Regions from separate parts of the Actinomadura sp. NPDC049382 genome, predicted to be linked through region 1. Evidence: riboswitches for the same ligand, from Rfam matches in the RefSeq annotation. Region 1 holds a riboswitch; each other region holds the start of a gene.
What was found. A riboswitch is a leader RNA that binds a small molecule or an ion and turns the genes downstream of it on or off. The one in region 1 is predicted to bind cobalamin.
Positions count from the first base shown of each region.

Region 2: linked by a shared signal. The riboswitch ahead of AB0K34_RS10485 (ribonucleoside-diphosphate reductase subunit alpha) and the one ahead of bluB (5,6-dimethylbenzimidazole synthase) in region 1 are both predicted to bind cobalamin.
Region 3: linked by a shared signal. The riboswitch ahead of AB0K34_RS26240 (ABC transporter substrate-binding protein) and the one ahead of bluB (5,6-dimethylbenzimidazole synthase) in region 1 are both predicted to bind cobalamin.

Region 1 covers NZ_JBFARO010000012.1:587-8,262, forward strand. Annotated here, with positions in the region: gene AB0K34_RS10515 (SDR family NAD(P)-dependent oxidoreductase) at 816-1,553, opposite strand; gene AB0K34_RS10520 (TetR family transcriptional regulator) at 1,684-2,322, shown strand; gene AB0K34_RS10525 (NUDIX domain-containing protein) at 2,319-2,765, shown strand; cobalamin riboswitch at 2,784-2,979, shown strand; gene bluB (5,6-dimethylbenzimidazole synthase) at 3,011-3,637, shown strand; gene AB0K34_RS10535 (glycosyltransferase 87 family protein) at 3,534-4,712, opposite strand; gene AB0K34_RS10540 (sensor histidine kinase) at 4,846-5,958, shown strand; gene AB0K34_RS10545 (response regulator transcription factor) at 5,955-6,629, shown strand; gene AB0K34_RS10550 (BlaI/MecI/CopY family transcriptional regulator) at 6,668-7,051, shown strand; gene AB0K34_RS10555 (M56 family metallopeptidase) at 7,048-7,676, shown strand, end outside.
Region 2 covers NZ_JBFARO010000011.1:126,006-133,681, forward strand. Annotated here, with positions in the region: gene AB0K34_RS10460 (zinc-dependent alcohol dehydrogenase family protein) at 1-808, opposite strand, end outside; gene AB0K34_RS10465 (thioesterase family protein) at 805-1,218, opposite strand; gene AB0K34_RS10470 (superoxide dismutase) at 1,422-2,024, opposite strand; gene AB0K34_RS10475 (hypothetical protein) at 2,133-2,285, opposite strand; gene AB0K34_RS10480 (ribonucleotide-diphosphate reductase subunit beta) at 2,340-3,335, opposite strand; gene AB0K34_RS10485 (ribonucleoside-diphosphate reductase subunit alpha) at 3,335-5,653, opposite strand; cobalamin riboswitch at 5,786-5,933, opposite strand; gene AB0K34_RS10490 (hypothetical protein) at 6,093-6,770, shown strand; gene AB0K34_RS10495 (YcnI family protein) at 6,848-7,555, shown strand; gene AB0K34_RS10500 (copper resistance CopC family protein) at 7,564-7,676, shown strand, end outside.
Region 3 covers NZ_JBFARO010000050.1:44,226-51,901, forward strand. Annotated here, with positions in the region: gene dnaE (DNA polymerase III subunit alpha) at 1-1,863, shown strand, start outside; gene AB0K34_RS26225 (hypothetical protein) at 2,120-2,419, opposite strand; gene AB0K34_RS26230 (ABC transporter ATP-binding protein) at 2,638-3,486, opposite strand; gene AB0K34_RS26235 (iron ABC transporter permease) at 3,483-4,562, opposite strand; gene AB0K34_RS26240 (ABC transporter substrate-binding protein) at 4,568-5,611, opposite strand; cobalamin riboswitch at 5,668-5,798, opposite strand; gene AB0K34_RS26245 (iron ABC transporter permease) at 5,996-7,102, shown strand; gene AB0K34_RS26250 (ABC transporter ATP-binding protein) at 7,110-7,676, shown strand, end outside.

The sequences.
Region 1 (7,676 bases):
AATGACGCGAGTGGAACCGTCTCTCTCCCCGCATGGGCGCCCGCCGTGTTTCATTAAGGCCGGGTGACCGCACGCCGCGTCCACAGCCGACCGCCTCAGCAACAGCTCCCTGAAGACGTCGCGCACCAGACGCCGCCGTGGTGGGTTAAGGCCGTGTCCTCGACCGGCCCAAGCCCAGCCGTCGTTCCACTCGCAGGGGCCCAGAGTCGTCCCCTGGCCTGGTCGCCTGTCGTGCTGGGACAAGGCCGCGTGAGCGCCGCCCCGCGCCCGGCTGTATCACCTGCCCGGTCTGGGCCGTCAACGAGCCGGGTTGCCCGCCTGTTGGGGCAGGGCCACATGATGGGCTGGCGCACGCTTTCGTTCTAGTTGCTCGCTGCCTGGCCTCAGGCGTGTGATCGATAGCCTGCGCCGGGCCATCACACCGACACGGGCCTGGCTTCATCCCCCGATCCGGCCGACTGCCCTGGCGGGGTCGGGCCGTGTGAGTTCGCAGGGGCGCGCCCCTGCCTGAGTCACCGAGGGATCCGCCAGGGATTTGTAGACCCTCCACGGCAACGCGTCCGCACGCTCTCGGATCAGTGTCGTAGGCCGGAAGGGAGGCGACCGGCCAGCCGAACCGGCGCGTCCCGTGTCGCCCTCTGGGCTTGTAAAACCGCCAGTCACGGGCAGGTGGAGCGCTTGCGGCTGGGACGGTCGTGCCGTTTGCATGGCCTGGGGCGTCCGCAGCCTGGGCGGCTGCCGCCTTGGTCGACGGGGCGTGTTCGCAGGTGCTTGCCCGTTGCGCGGCGTGGAAGTGTACGAGGGAGGGGGCTTGGCTAGCGGGTTTGGTCGGTTGGGCGGATGAGGATTTCGTTGACCGCTACGTGTTCCGGCTGGGTGAGGGCGTACACAACGGCGTTGGCTATGTCTTCGGGCTGGAGGGTGCGCATGGACGCGGCCATCTGCTGTGCGGCTGCCCGGGTTGCCGGGTCGGAGATGTGGTCGGCCAGTTCGGTCGAGACGAAGCCCGGTTCCACGATCACCACCCGGACGCCTTGGGCGGTCACCTCTTGCCGGAGTGCTTCGGAGAATGCGTTGATGCCGAACTTTGTCGCGGCGTAGACGGCGCCGCCCGCTGATGCGATCCGTCCTGACGTCGAGGAGACCTGGAGGACGGTGCCCTTGCTCTTCAGCAGGTGCGGCAGGGCCGCGTGGACGGCGTACATCGAGCCGAGCAGGTTCGTTTCGACCATGCGGGTCCATTCGGTGGTGTCGGCGCCTGCGATCGGGCCGCTGAGCATTACCCCGGCGTTGTTCACCAGGACGTCCAGGCCGCCGAAGTGTTCAACGGTCGCCGCTACTGCGGCCTGCACTGACTGCTGGTCTGTCACGTCCAGGTTCAGGGGAAGTACCTCGCCTGGTGCCTTGTCCGCGAGGGTCGCCAGGCGGTCGGCTCGGCGGGCGCCGACGGCCAGGTCCGCGCCTGCGGCTGACAGGGCCAGTGCGGTTGCCTCGCCTATGCCTGAGGACGCGCCGGTGACCAGGACGGTCTTTCCGGCGAGCTTGTCGTTCATGACTTTCCCTTCGATGTGCGGTCTGCGCTCCGGCCGGTCCGTAAGCGGACCGGGCGGTCACCTTAGAGAGCTCATAAGCGGACCGATTGGTCACCTTAGGTAGAGTGGTCGCTGTAGGAAGGAGTGGCGCATGGCCAAAAGCGTCCCGTCGCGCAGTGATGCGGTGCGGAACCGTCGGCTGCTGCTGGACGCGGCGGCTCGGACGTTCGCCGAGCGCGGGGTCGAGGTGTCCATCGGCGAGATCGCGGAGTGCGCCGGGGTGGGCAAGGGCACGGTCTTCCGGCACTTCTCCTCCAAGGCCGACCTGCTGGCGGCGATCATGCTCGGCATGCTGGACGAGCTGGAGAGCACCGGGACCGCGCTGCTGGAGGCCGACGATCCGGGGCGGGCGCTGCGGGAGTTCATGGCCGCCGGGGTGGAGATCTTCGTCAGGGACCGGGCGTTCTGCGAGGTCGTCGGCCGGCCGTCCCTGCAGAGCGAGCAGGTGCGGGAGGCGATCCAGCGGCTCCGCGACGTCGCGGAGGAGATCACCGACCGTGCGCGGCGGCAGGGGGCCGTGCGGCCAGATGTCACCGGCACCGATGTGGTCCTGCTGCTGAGCGGCATCCAGCACACGGCGGCGCCGCTGTTGGATCATGAGCCGCAGGCTTGGCGGCGTTATCTCGAGTTGGCTCTTGATGGGCTTTCCGCTGAGTCGCGGCCGGAGTTGCCGTATCCGCCGCCGGGTCGGCTGTCGCTTGAGGGAGCGGAGGGCGGTCCTGGCGGTTGAGCCCGCCCAGGATTCGTGTCGCCGCTTATGTGATCAGGTATGACCCTGGTCCTGAGTTGCTCGTCTTCGATCATGTCGGGATGCCGGAAGCGGGGACTCAGGTGCCAGCGGGTGGTGTCAGGGGTGGTGAAGGCTTGGTGCGGGCGGTTTTGCGGGAGGTTTTTGAGGAGACGGGGCTGAGCGATGTCTCGGTTGTTCGGCGGGTTGCCGTAGAGGAGAAGCCGCATCCGTGTTCTGGGGAGCCTCGCCGGACGTCGTTCTTTCATCTTGTCGCGGGTGCCTCTGTGGCGGACGCCTGGGAGCACGTGGTGGATGGTGACGAGGGCGATGCGGGGTTGACGTTCGCCTGCCGGTTCGTGTCGTTGCCGTTGGCGCGGCCGCTCGCAGATGACCAGGGTGCTTGGCTGGGGCTCGTTGATGCGGCCTTCGTTCGTGAGCTTTGACGGCGGTAGAGTCGCCGGTGGCATGAACTGACGCGGGGTGCCCCTTCGTGGGGAGAATCGGGAAGCCGGTGTGAATCCGGCACGGGCCCGCCGCGGTGACCGGGGAGCTGCCGTCCATGCGCGTTTGCGCGGCCACTGGCCGGAAGGCTGGGAAGGCGGGCGGTCCGGCGTCGATCCGGGAGTCCGAAGACCGGCCCCGCTCCACGCGGCCGCCATGCGGCGGCCCGACGCAGCGGGAGCCTGCCATGGAGCTTTACGACGTCATCCACCGCCGCCGCGATGTGCGCGCCGAGTTCACCGGTGCGCCCATTCCGCGGGACGTCCTCGACCGGGTGCTCGCGGCGGCGCATGCCGCGCCGAGCGTGGGGCTGTCGCAGCCCTGGGATTTCATTCTGGTGAGGGACGTTCGGCTTCGGCGTGCCTTCTATGAGCATGTCCAGGGGGAGAGGGCTGTGTTCGCTCGTGGTTTGCGAGGGGATGCGGCTGAGCGGTTCGGGAAGATCAAGATCGATGGGGTTCTGGAGTCCACTCTTTCGGTTGTGGTCACGTATGACGCTGCTCGGGGTGGGCCTGCGGTTTTGGGGCGGCATGCGATCGCCGATGCTGGGCTGTACTCGGTCTGTCTGGCCATTCAGAACTTGTGGCTGGCCGCTATGGCGGAGGGCTTGGGGGTGGGGTGGGTTTCGTTCTACCGCGAGGCTTACCTGCGTGAGTTGCTCGGCATTCCGGGGGACGTTCGTCCGGTCGCCTGGCTGTGTCTGGGGCCGGTCAGCCGTCTGCAATCCGCTCCGGATCTCGAACGGCACGGGTGGCGGCAGCGGCGGGAGTTGGATGCCGCAGTTCACCTTGACCGGTGGGCGGGGCGGTCCTGAGGCGGATCGCCATGTGGGTCAGGAAGGCCACGCCGGCCAGCAGGTAGCAGTTGGCGATCGGGGTCAGGAAGATGTGGAAGCCGTATTGGAGTGGGTGGCCGTTGTGCGGCGTCCACCAGAGCGGGGAGAGCGCGAAGAGGACGTAGGCGGCCAGGGCGGTTTTCCGGTTGTTGTTCCTGAGGAGCACCGCCAGGGCGGGGACGATCCATACCCAGTGGTGCGCCCAGGAGATGGGGGAGACCAGTAGGCCGGTCGCGCCTGTGACGGCTGTGGCGGTCAGCCAGTCGCCTCTTCTTGCCCAGAGGACGGCGATCGTCAGGCCGATCGCGGCGATCGTCAGCGGGATGGCGGTGTACCAGTCGCCCACTTCGGCCGTGCCGCGCAATATGCGGTTCAGGGTGCCGTAGGGGGATTGGTTGCTGATGTACGGGACGCCCACCCGGGACGTGTCGTAGAAAGTGTCCAGCCAATAGACGCGGGACGCTTCCGGTGCGATGACGTAGGCGAGCAGGGTGCACGTGGCGAAGGTGGCCGTGGCGGTCACGGCGTCCTTCGTGCGCCTCGTCAGCAGGAGCAGGACGACGAAGATGGCCGGGGTCAGTTTGATCGCGGTCGCGATGCCGATGGCGATTCCGGCGGGGCGGCCTTGGGCGGCGCGGTGCATGTCGGCCAGGACGAGGGCCAGCAGGAAGAGGTTGACCTGGCCCAGGAAGAACGAGTGGTAGACCGGTTCCAGAAGGAGGCCGGCCGCTACGACGGCGATGAGGGGGACGTGGCGGCCGGTCAGTTTCATCGTGATTCGGCATGCCCATATGAAGGCGGCCAGTGCGGCGAATTGCCAGATCACGCGGGCCAGGGTGAGCGGCAGCAGGGAGAGGGGGGTGAAGAGGGTGGCGAAGAAGGGGGTGTTGGTGAACCAGTGGTCGGCCAGCTGTTCCGTGTAGAGGCGGGTCCCGTCGGTTATGGCGTCTCCGCCCAGCCAGTAGATGCGGAAATCCAGCGAGTCGTAGGTGATAGAGAATACGGCTATTGCTGTGACTTCGATGGCCAAGAGCAGTGGTATCCAGCGTTTCATGCGGATAACGGTGTCGATCGGCCCGGTTTTCGCGCATCGGGCCGTCGCACACATTTGCGGAACGCCCGTTAGCCCGTGGGATTACGCCCGCGGGCCAATGTGCGGGAGAACGGCCGGCGGTTACGATCGGCGCATGTCAGCCCGAGTGCGCCGTCTCAGCGGCGCGGTTCTCGCCTGGTCGGGAGCCGCGCTCTATCCCGGCGTCCTGTTCCTCGCCCTCTCCACCGGGCGGTTCCTCTCGCGGGAACTGGACATCCTGCTCTGCGTCGGCCTCACCGTGCTCGTCGCCGCGCTGCTGCGGCGCAACCCCCTCCCGGCCCACGCGATCCTGCTCTTCTCCTGGATCCTGGCCCTGTCGGAGACGCCGAACGGCGTCGTCGCGGGTGGGCAGATCCTGCTCACCGATCTCGCGGTCTGCTACATCGCGGCGACACGCCCGCGCTGGGTCTCGGGCTCCGTGGCGGTCGTCACCGGCGTCCTGCAACTCCTGTCCGTCGCCGCGTTCCTGATGGCGGACGAGGTGCTCCTCCTCACCATCGTCCTGGCGATGGTCGTCGTATGGATGACGGGGAACTCGCTGCGGGTGCGGCGCGCGCACGCGGAGGAGATGCGCGAGCGGGAGACCGCGCAGGCCGTCGCCGCCGAGCGGCTCCGGATCGCCCGCGAGCTGCACGACATGGTCGCGCACAGCATCGGGATCATCGCGATCCAGGCGGGCGTGGGCGGACGGGTGATCGAGACGCAGCCTGCGGAGGCCCGCAACGCGCTGGGCGCGATCGAGGCCACCAGCCGCGACACCCTGTCCGGGCTGCGGCGGATGCTGTCCGCGCTGCGCGCCGACGACCCCGCTCCGCTCGGCCCCGCCCCGGGCCTGGCCGACCTCGACCGGCTGGCGGCGGCGACCGCGGACGCCGGGGTCGCGGTCGACATCCGCCGGACGGGGGAGCCGCGGGCGCTTCCGCCGGACGTCGACCTCTCGGCGTACCGGATCGTCCAGGAGGCGGTCACGAACGTCGTCCGGCACGCGGGCACCGACCGCTGCCGGGTGACGATCGACTACCGCGACGGCGAGCTCGCGATCGAGGTGGCGGACGACGGGCGCGGCGGCGTGGTCGGCGCCGGGTACGGCCTGGTCGGGATGCGGGAGCGGGTCGCGCTGCTGCGCGGCGAGTTCGCCGCCGGGCCGTCCCCCGCGGGCGGGTTCCGGGTGGCGGCCCGCATCCCGGCGCCGGCGGCGGCCGCATGACGGTCCGCGTCGTGCTGGCCGACGACCAGCCGCTCATCCGCGCCGGGCTGCGCGTGCTGATCGCCGACACCCCGGACCTGGAGATCGTCGGCGAGGCCGGGACGGGCCGCGAGGCGGTCGACCTGGTCGAGGCCCTTCACCCCGACGTGGTCGTGATGGACATTCGCATGCCCGACATGGACGGCATCGAGGCCACCCGCCGCATCACCGGGGCGCACGTCATCATGCTGACGACGTTCGACGACGACGAGTACGTGTACGGCTCGCTGAAGGCGGGCGCGAGCGGCTTCCTGGTCAAGGACATGGCGCTGGAGGAGATCCTCGCGGCGATCCGCGTCGTGGCGGGCGGGGACGGGCTGATCGCGCCCAGCGTCACCAAGCGGCTGATCGAGGAGTTCGCCGCCCGTCCGGAGCCCGCCGCCGCGCCGCGGCGGGCCGAGCCGCGGGAGGTCGCCGGGATCACCGGCCGCGAGCGCGAGGTGCTGACCCTGGTCGGGCGCGGCCTGTCGAACCAGGAGATCGCCGACGAGCTCTACATCAGCGTCGCCACGGCGAAGGCGCACGTGGCCCGGCTGCTGGCGAAGCTGGCCGCCCGCGACCGGGTGCAGCTGGTCATCATCGCCTACGAGCTGGGCCTCGTGGCGCCCCCTACCGGCGGTAGTACTACCTGACGTGGTGACCTCGGTATCGGTCGGATAACCTTGAAGCCGTGAAGGGTCTGGGAGAGCTTGAACGCACGGTCATGGAGGTCCTGTGGGAGCGGGAGGACGCCGGCCACGAGGCGGCGACCGCCCGTGACGTGAGCCGTGCGCTCGCCGGCGACCGGGACCTCGCCCACACCACGGTCATGACGGTGCTGGACAGGCTCGCCAAGAAGGGCTTCCTGGAGCGCGAGCGCGACGGCCGGGCCTGGCGCTACCACCCGGTGGCGAGCCGGGAGATGTACGTGACCGAGCTGATGCTGGGCGCGCTGAACGAGACCGGTGACCGGGACGCGGCGCTCGCCCACTTCGTCCGGTCCGTGTCGCGGGACGAGATCGACGTGATCCGGGAGACCCTCGCGGGCCTCACGAGTAAGGAACCACCGGCATGACCGGCGCCGCCCTGCTCGCATTGATCTCTCTCGGGACCGTCGGCGGGGCGCACTTCCTGTCCCGCGCCCGGTGGACGTGGCGAGCGCCGCGCATCGGGATCGCGCTCTGGCAGGCCCTCGGGCTGTGCTGGGGCGTCGCCACGATCGGAGCCCTGCTCGGCCTGGCCCTCCTCCCGTACCGCAAGGGCGTCCTCGGCGGGCTGCCCGGCCTCTACGACGACCAGGCGGCACGCCTCGGCGCCGTGCAGGTCGCGGCGCTGCTCGGTGCGATCAGCCTGGCCGGCGTGCTGCTGGTCATGCTGATGTTCGCGGTGGTCCGGGTGTTCCGGGCCCGGCGGCGGCACCGGGCGCTGCTCGCGCTGGTGTCGCGCCGCGACTCGTCCGTGCCCGGCACCCTCGTCCTCGACCATCCGGGCGCCGCCGCGTACTGCGTGCCGGGCGTCCGCTCGCACAAGGTCGTCGTCAGCGCTGGCACGCTGGAGCTGCTCGACCGCGGCGAGCTGGCCGCGGTCCTCGCGCACGAGCGCGCGCACGCGCGCGAGCGGCACGACCTGGTGCTGCTGCCGTTCACGTCGCTGCGCCAGGTGTTCCCGCAGTTCCACCTGGTCGGGCGGTGCCTGGACGC
Region 2 (7,676 bases), on a different contig from region 1:
CGCCCGTCGTGTCGATGACCTTCTCCGCGCCGCCGGACGTCAGGTCGCGCAGAGCTTCCGTGGCGTCCGGGCCGCCCGGAACCGGGTGGGCGCCGAGCGAGGCGGCGAGGTCGAGTTTGTCCTGGACGAGGTCGACCGCGTAGACCGTCGCGGCGCCGGCGGCCTTGGCGGCGAGGACGGCGGAGAGGCCGACGCCGCCGAGGCCGAAGACGGCGACGGTGTCGCCGGGGGTGACGGCCGCGCTGTAGAGGGCGGCGCCGGCGCCGGTCAGGACGGCGCAGCCGAAGAGGGCCGCGATGTCGAACGGCAGGTCCGGGTCGATCTTCACGGCGGAGCGGGACGACACGACGGTGTACTCGGAGAACGCGGAGACGCCCAGGTGGTGGTTGGGGCGGGTGCCGTCCGCGGCGACGAAGCGCCTGCCGCCGCCGAGGAGGGTGCCCGCGCCGTTGGCCTGCGCGCCGGGGCCGCAGAGGGCGGGGCGCCCGCCGACGCAGCGGTCGCAGTGGCCGCAGGCCGGGACGAACGCGAGGACGACGTGGTCGCCGGGCGCGAACTCGGTTCCGGTGCCCGTCTCGACCACCTCGCCGGCGGCCTCGTGGCCGAGGGCCATCGGGAGCGGCCGGGGGCGGGAGCCGTTGATGACCGAGAGGTCGGAGTGGCACAGGCCCGCGGCGCCGATCCGGACGAGGAGTTCGCCGGGGCCCGGCGGGTCGAGGCGCAGGTCGGCGATATCCAGGGGGCGGGAGTCGGCATAGGGGGCGGGGCGTCCGGACTCGACGAGGACGGCGGCGCGGGTCTCGGTCATGCGAGCAGCTTCTCCATCTCGGTGCGGACGGGGCCGGTGATCTCGACCGGGCGGCGGGTGCCGCGGTCGACGAAGACGTGCACGAAGTGCCCCTCGGCGATGAGGGCGCCGTCGGACGTGCGGAACATGCCGACCTCCCAGCGGACGCTGGAGCGGCCCAGCTTGCCGATGCGGAGCCCCACCTTGATCGTGTCGGGGAACGCGACCTCGGCCTTGTACTCGCAGTGCGATTCGACGCACAGGCCGATGGCGGCGGACGTCACCGGGTCGAAACCGGCCGTCCGGATCATCCACTCGTTGATGACGGTGTCCATGAGCGAGTAGTGGACGACGTTGTTGACGTGCCCGTAGACGTCGTTGTCCTTCCACCGCGTGGGGACGTTCTCCCAATGCTGGTACTCGCCGGTCATGGAGGGCAGCCTATGGTCGCCCCAAGAGCGGTATGGCATCGGGCCAAGGGAACGGTGACCGTGCCTAGCGGCGGGTGGGCGGGGCGGTGCGTCCGCCCAATGGGGAAGCGGCGTTCACCAGGCCGCGAGGAAAGGTTCTGAGCACGATCCCGGCCAGGTGAACGCCGCCCCCTGAGCGGCGCCGCGTCCGGCGCCGCCGTCTTCTAGGACGCGCGGGCGGCGTCGAAGCGCGCTTTCACGTCCGTCCAGTTCACGAGGGTCCAGAGCTTTTCGACGTAGTCGGGGCGGACGTTGCGGTACTGCAGGTAGTACGCGTGCTCCCAGGCGTCGAAGACCAGTAGCGGGGTGGTGTTCATGCCGACGTTCCCGTGGTGGTCGTAGACCTGCTCCACGATGAGGCGGCGGCCGAGCGGCTCCCACGCCAGGACGCCCCAGCCCGAGCCCTGGACCGTGGACGTCGCCGTGGTGAGCTGCTTCTGGAACGCCTCGAACGTCCCGAAATGCTCGTTGATGGCGGCGGCCAGTTCGCCGTCGGGGCGGTCGCCGCCGTCCGGTGACAGGTTGTCCCAGAAGATCGAGTGCAGGACGTGCCCGGACAGGTTGAAGGCGAACGTCTTCTCCAGGCCGACCAGGCCGCCGTACTGCTCCTTGTCCCGCGCCTCGGCGAGCCTCTCCAGCGTGTCGTTGGCGCCCTTCACGTAGGCGGCGTGGTGCTTGGCGTGGTGGAGCTCAAGGATCTCGCCCGTGATCGCGGGCTCCAGGGCTGCGTAGTCGTAGGGCAGGTCGGGAAGCGTGTAGTCGGCCATACGGCCACTATTGCAAACGACTTGCAGTTACGTCCAGCATGCAAGAAGAGGCGTCGGACGTCCCGTCACGGCGACGGCCCGCCCTCGGTGAGGACGGGCCGTACCGTGTCAGTGGCGGCGGCCGCCGCGGAATCGGGCGAGCAGGCGGCGTGCCTTGGCCTGCGTGCGCGGATCGCGGGCGTAGTGCTCGGCCCTCGCTCGCATCTTCCGGCCCTGCGGGCCGCTGAGATATCTCTTGATCCGGTCGACGACGGAAGGCATGGGCGTCCTCCTCGGCCTAGGGTCTCTGCTCAACGAGTGCCCGCCCGCATTAGTTCAGAACGCCTCGTCGAGCGCGACGCTCCCCTCGACGCCGATCTGGTAGGCCGAAACCCGCCGCTCGAAGAAGTTGGACAGCTCCTGGACGTCCTGCAGCTCCATGAACGCGAACGGGTTCGCGGTGCCGTAGCGGGCCGGGAGCCCGAGCCGGACGAGCCGCTGGTCCGCGACGTATTCGAGGTAGGCGCGCATGTCGCCGGCGCTCATGCCGGGCAGGCCGTCGCCGCACAGGTCGCGGGCGAAGGCCAGTTCCGCCTGGACGGCCTCGTCCAGCATCGCGGTGACCTGCGCGGTCAGCTCGGCGTCGAACAGTTCCGGTTCTTCGGCCCGGACGGTGTCGACCACGGAGAACGCGAACTCCATGTGCATGCTCTCGTCCCGGAAGACCCAGTTGGTGCCGGACGCGAGGCCGTTCAGCAGCCCGCGCGAGCGCAGCCAGTACACGTAGGCGAAGGCGCCGTAGAAGAACAGCCCCTCGATGCAGGCCGCGAAGCAGATCAGGTTGAGCAGGAACGTGCGGCGGTCGGCGGCGGTGCGGAGCTCGTCCAGGGCGCCGAGCGAGTCGATCCAGCGGAAGCAGAACTCCGCCTTCGCCCGGATGGACGGGATGTGCTCGATCGCCGCGAACGCCCGCGCGCGCTCGTCCTGATCGGGCAGGTAGGTGTCCAGAAGGGTCAGGTAGAACTGTACGTGGACGGCCTCCTCATATAGCTGCCGCGACAGGTAGAGCCGGGCCTCCGGGGCGTTCACGTGCTTGTAGAGGTTCAGCACCAGGTTGTTCGCCACGATCGAGTCGCCGGTGGCGAAGAACGCGACGAGCCGGTTCACCAGGTGCAGTTCGGCGGGCGTGAGCCGCTCCAGGTCGGCCATGTCGGACGCGAGGTCGACCTCCTCCACCGTCCACGTGTTGCGGATCGCGGCCCGGTACCGCTCGTAGAAGTCGGGGTAGCGCATGGGCCGCAGGGTCAGGTCCATGCCGGGGTCGAGCAGCATTATTGGCACGCCTCGCAGGTCTCGGGGTTCTCCAGGGAGCACACGGCCGCAGCCGTGGCGACGGTCGTCTGCGCGATGCGCGTCGCCGGACGGGAGCGCAGGTAGTAGGTGGTCTTCAGCCCGCTGCGCCACGCGTACGCGTACATCGAGGAGAGCTTGCCGATCGTCGGCGTCTCCATGAACAGGTTCAGCGACTGCGACTGGTCGATGTACGGGGTGCGGGCGGCGGCGAGGTCGATGAGCGCCTTCTGCGGCAGTTCCCAGGCCGTCCGGTAACGGGCGCGGGTCTCGTCGGGGAGGTCGACGAGACCCTGCACGGAGCCGTTCGCGCGCTTGATCGCCTCGCGGACGGCCGGCGTCCACAGCCCGAGCGCCTTCAGCTCGGCCACCAGGTAGCCGTTGATCTGCAGGAACTCGCCGGACAGCGTCTCGCGCTTGAACAGGTTGGACACCTGCGGCTCGACGCACTCGTAGCAGCCCGCGATGGACGCGATCGTCGCAGTCGGCGCGATGGCGATCAGCAGCGAGTTGCGGAGCCCGACCGCCGCGACGCGCTCGCGGAGCGCGGCCCACTCGGCGGGACGGGTCGGCGCGGCGTCCGGGAAGTGGTCCAGGTGGAGCCGGCCGCGCGCGGTGCGGGTCATGCCGTAGGCGGGCAGCGGCCCGTGCGCGGCGGCGAGGTCGGCGGACGCGCCATAGGCGGCCAGCGCGATCTCCTCGGCGATGCGCGTCGACAGCGCGCGGGCCTCGTCGGAGTCGAACGGCAGGCGCAGCGTGAAGAACACGTCCGCGAGACCCATCACGCCGAGCCCGACCGGACGCCACTTGCGGTTGGCCTTCTCCGCCTCGGGCGTGGGGTAGAAGCCCCTGTCGATGGTGCGGTCCAAGAAGCGGACGGCGGTGCGGACGGTCGAACGAAGCCGCTCCCAGTCGACTCCGGCGGACGTCACGTGCGCGGCCAGATTCACCGACCCGAGGTTGCAGACGGCGGCCTCGCCGTCGCTCGTCACCTCAAGGATCTCCGTGCAGAGGTTGGAGAGGTGGACGGTCTGGCCGGGCTCGGCGGTCTGGTTGCAGGCGCGGTTGGCGGCGTCCTTGAACGTCATCCACCCGTTGCCCGTCTCCGCGAGGGTGCGCATCATCCGCCCGTACAGCTTGCGGGCCGGGACCCGCCGGACGAACCGCCCGTCCCGCTCCGCCGCCCGGTACGCCTCGTCGAACTCGTCCCCCCAGAGGTCGGCCAGCTCGGGGACCTCCTTCGGGTCGAACAGCGACCACGGCGCGTCGTCCTCGACGCGGCGCATGAACTCGTCCGGGATCCAGTTGGCGAGGTTCAGGTTGTGGGTGCGGCGCGCGTCCTCGCCCGTGTTGTCGCGCAGTTCGAGGAACTCCTCGACGTCGGCGTGCCACGGCTCCAGGTACACGCAGGCCGCGCCCTTGCGGCGGCCGCCCTGGTTGACGGCGGCGACGGACGAGTCCAGCGTGCGCAGCCACGGGACGATGCCGTTGGAGTGCCCGTTCGTGCCGCGGATCAGCGAGCCCCGGGACCGCACCTTCGTCCACGAGATCCCGATGCCGCCCGCGTACTTGCTGAGCCGCGCGACCTGCCCGTACCGCTCGTAGATCGCCTCCAGCTCGTCGCGCGGCGAGTCGAGCAGGAAGCACGACGACAGCTGCGGGCGGCGAGCGGCCGAGTTGAACAGCGTCGGCGAGCTCGGCAGGTACGACAGCGTGCTGAGCAGGCCGTACAGTTCCGCCGCCTCGTCCACGGTGTCGGCGAGCCCGCACGCCACGCGCAGCAGGAAGTGCTGCGGACGCTCCAGGACGAGCCGGGAACGCGGATGCCTCAGCAGGTACCGGTCGTAGAGGGTGCGGAGCCCGAAGTACTCGAACCGGTCGTCGGCGCCGTCGTCGACGAGCGCGTCGAGGAAGGCGGCGTGGGCGGCGACGAACGCGGCCGGGCCGTCCGCGAGCAGGCCCTCCCGGTGCGCGGCGGCGACCGACTCGGCGAACGCGGTGACGCCGGCGGACGCCGCCTCGTCCCGGATCCGGGCGCCGAGCAGCCGCGCGGCGACCTTGGAGTAGCCGGGTTCGGCGGCCACCAGGGCGGCGGCCTCGGTGATGGCGAGGTCCCGCAGCGCCGCCGCGTCCAGCCCGTCGCCGGACCGGACGGCGGCGAGCACGCGCGCCGCCGCCACGTCCGGTATCCCGGCGCAGGCGGCCTCGACCTCCGCGGCGATGCCCTCCCCGGCGGGCGGCGCGGCGGCCGGCGCCCGGCCCCCGTGCGACGCCGGTGCCCTGTGCAACGCCTGTGTCACGTGCTTCTCCCCTCGCAAGCCGCCTCGCGGAGGCATGCGAACGGGGCGCGGCATGCCGCGCTCCGCCCTCGGCCCACCCGCGAGGCCCGGACGTGTCGGCCCGGGGACGACCCCCAGGCCATTCGTGCGGGCAGGTCTTCGGACTCGCGGGCGGCGCACCTGTCAGGCACGTCCTACTGACCGTCGCTTCCCAGGCCCGGTCGGGCCCAGTGCATGTGACGGCGGTCGTTCCCGCTCACCGCTGCGGGGCAGTCCCGGATTCACACCGGGTTCCCTCTTACGACGCCCCCGCCGCCGGGCGGCGGGGGCGTACCAGCACGGGGTTGAACCCTACATCTTGTTGACGATCAATGCGCAACCCCAAGATGTTGGGCGCGTCGGTGCGGGTTCCCGGGGTCGGCTGCACGCTCCCGGAGGGGGGTGGCACGATGGGGGCGTCATGTCGGAGCGTTCCCCGCAGCCCCTGTTCCGCGCCGCACGCGCGGTGGTGTTCGCCACCGTGTGCGTCGCGCTGGCGGTGCTCGGACACGTCCTCGCAGGCGGGGCAGCGGTCCCGCTCTGGGCCGGGACGGCGGGGTTCGGCGCGGTCGTCGGCGTGACGCTGATGCTGGCGGGCCATGAGCGCTCGCTCGGCACGATCCTGGGCGGGCTCCTCGGCGGGCAGTTCGCGCTGCACACGCTGTTCACGGCCGCCGCAGCTCCGGCCGCACACCCCGTGCCCGCCATGGCGGACCACACCCCGGCGATGCACGCCGCCATGACCGACGCGGCGATGACCGACGCGGCCGCGATGCCCGACCTCGCCGCCGTGCCCGCCGCGCACGGCGGCAACGGCCTGGCCATGACGCTCGCGCACTGCGTCGCCGCGCTCGTCGCCGCCTGGTGGCTGCGGCGCGGCGAACGGTCCGTGTGGACGATGGCCCGCCGGGTCGCCGCCGCCGCCGACCGTCCCGTCCGGCTGCTCCTCGCCCTGCTCACCATCGAACCGGCCGTGCCGCAGCGGCCGGTCGTCCCCGCCCCGGCGCCGGCCGCCGTCCCCGCCGCCGACCGCGCGCTGCGGCACCAGGTGGTCCGGCGGGGTCCCCCGTTCCGTTCGAGGGCGCTCGCGCACATCTGACGCGCGCGCCGTACGTCACCGGACGCCGATCCGCGGCGCATCCGGCCCTTCCCGTACGACTCGAACGGAGTTCCCCCATGTCCTTCAGCGTGCCCGCGCGCCGCGCCGGCGCCCTCGTCTCCCTCACCGCGCTCTCGGTGCTCGGGGCGGCCACGGCCGCGTCCGCGCACGTCACCGCCAACCCGAAGAGCGCCGAGCAGGGCTCCTACGCCAAGGTCTCGTTCCGGGTGCCGAACGAGCGCGACAACGCCGCCACGACCAAGGTCGTCGTGCACCTGCCGGCCGACCACCCGCTCGCGTCGGTGTCCGTCCGGCCCACGCCCGGCTGGACGGTGAAGGCGGAGAAGTCCACGCTGCCGAAGCCGATCCAGACCCACGGCGGCGAGCTGACCGAGGCCGTCACCACGATCACCTGGTCGGGCGGCAAGATTGAGGCCGGTCAGTTCGAGGAGTTCGACGTCTCCATGGGGCCGCTTCCGACCGACACCGACCAGCTGATGTTCAAGGCCGACCAGACGTACTCCAACGGCGAGGTCGTCAAGTGGGAGGAGGCGCCGGCCGAGGGCGCCGCCGAACCGGAGCACCCGGCGCCGACGCTCCAGCTCACCCCGAAGGGGTCCGCCGCCGCGGTCGGCCTGACCACGGAGAAGAAGCCCGCCGCCGAGGCCGCGGCCTCGTCCGACGACGGGACGGCACGCCTCCTCGGCGGCATCGGCATCGCGGTCGGCGCCGTCGGCCTCGGCCTCGGCGGCTACGGCCTGAGCCGCGCCCGGAGCCGGGCATGATCAAGGTGATGCGACGGATCGCGGCCGGTGTCCTGGCCGCCGGTACGGTCCTGGCCCTGACCGCGGCACCGGCCTCCGCCCACGCCGCGCTGACGTCCGCCAGCCCCGAGAAGGACGCGAC
Region 3 (7,676 bases), on a different contig from region 1:
CCCCTGGTCAAACCCAAGCAGGACGGCCCGGTCATCACCGGGTTCCCCTTCACCCAGGCCGAGGAGATGGGCCTGCTGAAGATGGACTTCCTCGGGCTGCGCAACCTCACCGTCATCAACGACGCGATCGCCGGGGTGAAGGCCAACAAGGGGATCGACATCGACATCCTCACGGTCCCGCTCGACGACGCCCGGACCTACGAACTGCTCGCCCGCGGCGACACCCTCGGCGTCTTCCAGCTCGACGGCGGCGGGATGCGCACCCTGCTGCGGCTGATGCGCCCCACCGAGTTCACCGACATCGCGGCGGTCTCCGCCCTGTACCGGCCGGGGCCGATGGAGATGAACGCCCACACCAACTACGCGCTGCGCAAGACCGGCAGGCAGAAGGTCGAGCCGATCCACCCCGAGCTCGAGGACGCGCTGGAGCCCATCCTGGGCGACACCTACCACCTGGTGGTCTTCCAGGAGCAGGTCATGGCGATCGCCCAGCAGCTCGCCGGGTACTCCCTCGGCGCCGCCGACATGCTGCGCCGCGCGATGGGCAAGAAGAAGAAGGAGGTCCTGGACGCCGAATGGGGCAGGTTCTCCGCCGGCATGCGGGACCGCGGCTTCTCCGACGAGGCGGTCAGGGCCGTCTGGGACGTGCTGGTCCCCTTCTCCGGATACGGCTTCAACAAGTCCCACACCGCCGGATACGGCGTCGTGTCGTACTGGACGGCCTACCTCAAGGCCAACCATCCCGCCGAATACCTCGCCGCGCTCCTCACCTCGGTCGGCGACGACAAGGACAAGATGGCGGTGTACCTGGCCGACTGCCGCCGCCTGGGGATCAAGGTGCTGCCGCCCGACGTCAACCAGAGCGAACTGGACTTCACCGCCGTCGGGCACGACATCCGCTTCGGCCTGGGCGCGATCCGCAACGTCGGCGCGGGCGTCGTGGACGCCATCGTCGGCACCCGCCGGGAAGGCGGTGCCTACGGCGGCTTCAACGACTTCCTGGCCAGGGTCCCGCAGAGCGTCTGCAACAAGCGGGTCATCGAGTCGCTGGCCAAGGCGGGCGCCTTCGACGGCCTCGGCCACCGCCGCAAGGGCCTGCTCATGGTCCACGAGCAGGCCGTCGACGCGGTCATCGACCTGAAACGCAACGCCGCCCGCGGCCAGGACTCGCTCTTCGGCGCGTCCACGGAGGCCGCCGGGACCCTCGCGGTCGAGGTCCCCGAGGAGGAATGGGACAGCGGCACCCTGCTGGCCTTCGAACGCGAGATGCTCGGGCTGTACGTGTCGTCCCACCCCCTGGACGGCGCCGAACCGATCCTTGAGGCCAACCGCGACACCACGATCGCCGACCTGCTGGCCTCAGCCCGCGCCGACGCGTCCGTGCGGGTGGCGGGGATCATCTCCGGCCTGCAGCGCAAGGTCACCAAGCAGGGCAACCCGTGGGCGATCGTCACCCTCGAAGACCACGACGCCGCCGTGGAATGCCTCATCTTCCCCAAGACCTACACGCTGTACGGGCAGACCCTTGCCGAGGACCGGGTGATCTCCGTGCGCGGCCGGACGAACGTCCGCGACGAGGTGCTCAGCGTCTACGGGGAGGACATCGTCACCCTCGACCTCTCCCAGGCGGCCACCGAACCGCCCGTCGTCATCCACGTCCATGAGGACCGCCTGAACCCCCGGCTCGTCCAGGAGCTCAAGCAGGCCCTCACGGCCCACCCCGGGCGCACGCCCGTCCACCTCTTCCTGCACCGCCACGGGCCCAAGAGCGTCCTGTTCGACCTGCGCCCCTTCCAGGTCGCTCCGGGCCCGGCCTTCTACGGTGACATCAAGGCTCTGCTCGGCCCCGGGTCTCACACCTAGCCGAGGCGAAGTGAGTTGTTGAGTCGGCGGCCGGCCTCCGACCGGTCCCTGGGCGGTCGGAGGCGGCTTTGCTCGAACCGGCAGAGTCAGAACTCGGCTCGTGCAGGCTGCGAAAGGCGCTGCAAAAGCCGCGTCGACTCTCTTTTCTTTGTTCGGCTCGCGTGCGGCAATTCTCACGCAGGGAGCTGAAAAGCCGCAGTTATGGCGACGGCGTGTGCTTTACTCCGGGGCTGTCCGCGCCGGAAAGAACGCCCGTTCAGCAGGCGATGACCGACCAGGTCTCGGGGTGGTCGTCGGTCGGGATGATCCAGCCGACGGTCTTGCCGGCATAGACGGTCTTGCAGCTCCCCAGACTGCCGTAGAGAGCGCTGAAGGGCTTGCGCTTCTGCGTCCCGCTCGTGCAGTTGTGGTAGTGCAGCGACAGTGTGCCGTCGCCCTGCCTGGCGTAGGAGACTCCGCACGGGAACGTCGGGTCGGCGTGGGCGGGGGAGGTGGCCACGAGGCCGGCGGCCGCGGTCAGCCCCGCGACCAGCACGGAAGCGGTCGTCTTCTTCATCGCTCTTCCTTTCGCCGGCGGATGGGGACGGCGGCGGCGTTGCTCAATTGCCGGGGCGGTCGATTGAGTAACCCGCCGAGTGGCGATTGAGTCATCGTATTTCCGTGGCCGTCCCTTCTGTGGGAACGTTTTAGCAATGTAACACCCTCGCCCATCCATGACTAGATCAACTACGCCGGAAAGTCGCCATTAAGCCTTTCCGACTTGATCACTGCTGGTCACATGATGTTCTGCGGCGGGCCTACCGGAGTGGACGTCGTGCCACGCGGCCGGGCGCCTTGCTCGGGGAGGGCGGTGACCTGGGTGAGGCCGGTGCGGGGGTGGGGGCGGACGTCGGCGTCGACGCGGTAGACCTCGGCGAGCAGGCCGGGGGTCAGCACCTCGGCGGGCGTCCCGGACGCGACCAGGCGTCCGGCGTGCAGGACGCAGAGGCGGTCGCAGTGCGCGGCGGCGAGGTTGAGGTCGTGCAGCGCGATGACGGCGGTGGCGCCGAGGCGGCGGACGAGGCGCAGCGCGTCGATCTGGTGCCGGAGGTCGAGGTGGTTGGTGGGCTCGTCCAGCACGAGCGTCCCGGTCCGCTGGGCGAGCGCGCGGGCGATCAGGACGCGCTGCTTCTCACCGCCCGACAGGCGGTCGAACGGCGCGTCGGCGAGGTGCGCGGCCTCCAACTCGGCCAGCGCTTCGGTGATGACGGCGCGGTCCGCGGCGTCGTCGCCCTGGAACGCGCGCTTGTGCGGGGTGCGTCCCATCGCGACGACGTCGCGGACGGTCAGCTCGAAGTCGCCGGGAGTCTCCTGGAGGACGGCCGCCAGCCGCCTGGCCAGGTGCTTGCCGGGCATCCGCCAGATGTCGTCGCCGTCCAGCAGGACCCGCCCGGAGGTGGGACGCCGCGCGCGGTAGAAGGTGCGCAGCAGCGTCGATTTCCCGGCGCCGTTGGGGCCGACCAGTCCCACGACCTCGCCCGGGGCCGCGGTCAGGGAGACCCGGTCGACCAGGGGGCGCCCGCCGATGACGACCGAGACCTCCTCGGCGCGCAGGCTTCCGGGCGCGGCGCTCGCCGGGGTCATCGGGCCGCCCTCCGGCGCATCAGGTACAGGAAGAACGGCCCGCCGACCAGGGCGGTGAGGATCCCGACCGGGATCTCCTCGGGACTGATCAGGGTCCGCGCGGCCAGGTCGGCGGCGATGAGGAAGGCCGCGCCGAGCAGCGCCGCGGCGGGCAGCGCGCGGCGGTGGTCGGCGCCGACCAGCAGCCGGACGGCGTGCGGCATGATCAGGCCGACGAAGCCGATCGAGCCGCTGACCGCGACGACCGTGCCGATCATCAGGGCGACCAGCACGAACGCGGCCGCGCGGAAGCGGTGCACGTCCAGGCCGAGGGACGCGGCGGCCTCCTCCCCGGCCAGCAGCAGGTTGAGCGGCCGGGACAGCCCGAGCAGCACCGCCGTCCCGGCGAGCACCGCGGCCGCCGGGATCCACAGGACGGTCCAGGTGGTGCCGGCCAGTCCGCCGAGCGTCCAGCGCAGCGCCGCCTCGGCCCCGCGCGGGTCGTCGGACGTGATGATCAGGTAGCTGGCCACCGCCGACAGCACCTCCGCCGTCGCGACGCCGGCCAGCACCAGCCGCACGGTCGTCATCCGGCCGCCGGAGCGGGCCAGGGAGTACACCAGGAGCAGCGCGAGCAGCGCGCCGCCGAACGCGGCCAGCGGCAGCGAGAACATGCCGAACCAGGCCACGTGCAGCACCACGACCAGGACCGCCCCGACCGTCGCGCCGGACGACACCCCGAGCAGCATCGGGTCGGCGAGGGGGTTGCGCACCAGCGCCTGCAGCGCCGTCCCGCACACCGACAGGCCCGCGCCGACCACCCCGCACAGCAGCACGCGGGGGAGCCGGACGTCCAGCACGATCGTCTCGCGGACGGGCGGCCAGGCCGGGTCGGCCAGCGCCGGATGCAGGCGGTGCAGCAGGATGCCCCAGACCTGCCCAGGCGGCAGCCGCACCGAGCCGGCCGCGATCCCGGCCGTCGCCGCCGCCAGCACCAGCGCCGCCAGCAGCGCCAGCACCAGCGCGTAGGGGAGCCGGCGGCGCGGACCGGGCGCGGCCGGCGCCGTCCGGACGCCGGAGCCGCGGGCCTCGGCCAGGCCGGTCACGCGAAGCGGTCCGGATGCAGTTGCCGGGCCAGCGAGTCCACCGCGTCCGCGACGCGCACCCCCGTCACCGTGGACGACAGCGGCAGCACCGCGAACCGCCGGTTCTTGATGGCGGGGACGTCCTTGATCGCGGGAGTGCGCAGCAGGAACGTTTTCTTGTCCTCGGCGGACTGCTCGCCGTAGTCGTAGATGAGGACGACGTCCGGCGCGCGCTCGGCGAACTGCTCGAACGAGACGTCCCCGTACGGTTTGTCCACGTCGGCGAACAGGTTGGCGCCGCCCGCGAGCCGGATCATCTCGTTGCCGATCCCGGCGCCGCCCGCGGTGAAGACGGTCTTGTCGCCGCTGTCGTAGACGGCCACCTTGACCGGGGCAGCGCCCGCCAGCCTGCGCTTCACCCCGTCCAGGACGGCGCGCATCGAGGCGAGCCGGCGTTCCGCCCGGTCCGGGACGCCGAAGATCTTCGCGACGGTCCGGATCTCCTGCTCGACGGTGGCCATGGTCACCGGCCCCTCGGGGCATTCCTCGATGTTCAGGCGGGTGGCGATGCCGGCCTTCCGCAACGCCGCCCGGCCGCGGCCCTCCTTCTCGTCGAAGGCGCTCGTCCAGCCCCCGTACACCAGGTCGGGTTCGGCCGCGAGCAGCGTCTCGTAGGAGGGGTACTCCTTGGAGAGCACCTTCACCCCGTCGTAGGCCCGCCGGAACTCCGGCAGGACCGCGTCGTCGAGGTAGCCGGTGCCGACCATCGACTTCTCCAGGCCGAGCGCCAGCATCACCTCGGTCGCGTGCTGGTTGAGCGAGACCGCCCGCTGCGGCGGCCGCTGATAGGTGGTGGTCACGCCGCAGTTGGCGTCCGTCACGGGGAAGCCGGGAGGCGCCGCGCCGGCCTGCCCGTCGGCGGTGCCCGCCGCGCCGCCGCATCCGGCCGACAGCAGCACCAGTGCCATCAGCGAAGCCAGGGCCCGCCTACCGCGCGCCCGCGTCGCCCTTACCGGCGCGGACTCGCGCAGCCGTGCGGGGAACGCTGAACCCATGGGCATACAGCCCCTCCTCCCTGGGGAGATCCGCCCCAGTTGTTCCGAGGAGGCGACCGCGTGAGTCTCCTGGCTCTCGGGTCAACGCTCGTCCCGGCCTTCCCACCCGCAGGCGCGGGCAGTGGCATGGTTCGGGATCCGCTCGCCGATCACAGTGGCGGGACCGCGCCGGATTCGCACCGGCTTCCTCGTTCCGCCGTCGCCTACTCCGCACATCGTGACACATGCGGCGCGCGTGCCCGGTCCCCGGCCGGGCGCCCGCCCGGTCCGCCGGGCCCTTTGCGCCGGTCGGCCTCCGATGAGCGGTTCGTCACACGATGATCTTCCTTGACAGATCACTACTGCATGTTCTTAGTTACTGCATATAACTTGCAATAACTGAGGGGATGCATGACTCCGTCACCGGTGGCCCCGTCCGCCGCGGCCGTGGCCCCCGACCTCGACGACCTGGGCGCGTCCTCCCGCCGGCGCCGGTACCTGCTGCTCCTGCTCGGGCTCCTGGCGGTCTTCCTCGCCACGGCCGTCGCGGCGGTCGGGACGGGCGCGGTGGTGGTGCCGCCGGCGACCGTCCTCGACGTCGTCGGCCACCACCTGATCGGCGCCCCGGCCGAGGTCACCTGGCGACCGGCGCACGACTCGATCGTGTGGCGGGTCCGGCTGCCGCGCGTCCTGCTGGGGGCGGCGGTCGGCGCCGGGCTCGCCGTCACCGGCATGGCGCTGCAGGCGATGGTGCGCAACATGCTCGCCGACCCGTACCTGCTGGGGGTCAACTCCGGCGGCTCGACGGGAGCCGCCGCCGCGATCCTGTTCGGGTTCGGCGCGGGCTGGGGCGAGCACGCGCTGCAGATCGCGGCGTTCCTGGGCGCGCTGGCCGCCGCGCTGCTGGTCTTCGTGATCGCCCGCGTCGCCGGGCGGATCACCTCGACCCGGCTGCTGATGACCGGGGTGGCCGTCGGCTACGCGCTCTACGCGCTGACCAGCTTCCTGATCTTCGCGTCCGATTCGGCCGAGGGGTCGCGGTCGGTGCTGTTCTGGCTGCTGGGCACGCTGGCGCTCGCGCACTGGTCGGCGCCGCTGTTCGTGGTCGTGGCGGCCGTCGTCCTCGTGACCGCCCTGCTCACGCTGTGGGGGCGCCGCCTGGACGCGCTCGCGATCGGGGACGAGACCGCGCACACCCTGGGCGTCGCGCCGGCGCGGTTCCGCCTGGTGCTGCTGGTCCTGGTGTCGCTGGCGGTCGGGGTGCTGGTGGCCTCGTCGGGCAGCATCGGCTTCGTCGGGCTGGTGATCCCGCACCTGGCGCGGCGCATCGTGGGGGCCACGCACCGGAGGGCGGTCCCGGTCGCCGCACTGATCGGTGCGACCTTCCTGCTGTGGGCCGACCTGGCCGCCCGCATGGTCCTCAGCCCGCAGGAACTGCCGATCGGCATCATCACCGCGCTGGTCGGGGCGCCGTTCCTGCTCATCCTGGTCCGCCGCCCGCACGCCGGAAGCGAGTGAGACAGCCATGATCGAAGGACGCGGGCTCAGCTACGCCTACGGCGCGACGACCGTGGTGCGCGACATCGACGTGCGGGCCGAATCCGGCCGGGTCCTCGGGCTGCTCGGTCCCAACGGCAGCGGCAAGACCACCGTGGTCCGGATGCTCACCGGGATCGTGCCGCCCCGCAGCGGGCAGGTGCTGCTCGATGGGCGCCCCCTGGACTCCGTGCCCCACCGCGAACTCGCCCGGCGGGTCGCCGTCGTACTGCAGGAGCCGGGAGGCGACCTGCCGATGACCGTGGCCGACATGGTCATGCTCGGCCGGGCCCCGCACCAGTCGACGTTCTCCCGCAACGGCGCCGACGACCACCGGATCGCGGCGGCCGCGCTGCGCAGGGTCGGCGCCCGGCACCTGGCGGACCGGATCTTCGTCCGGCTGTCCGGCGGCGAGAAGCAGCGCGTGATGATCGCCCGCGCGCTGGCGCAGCAGCCCGCGCACCTGGTGCTCGACGAGCCGACCAACCACCTTGACATCCGGTTCCAGCACGAACTGCTCGCCATGGTCCGCGGGCTCGGCATCACCACGGTCATC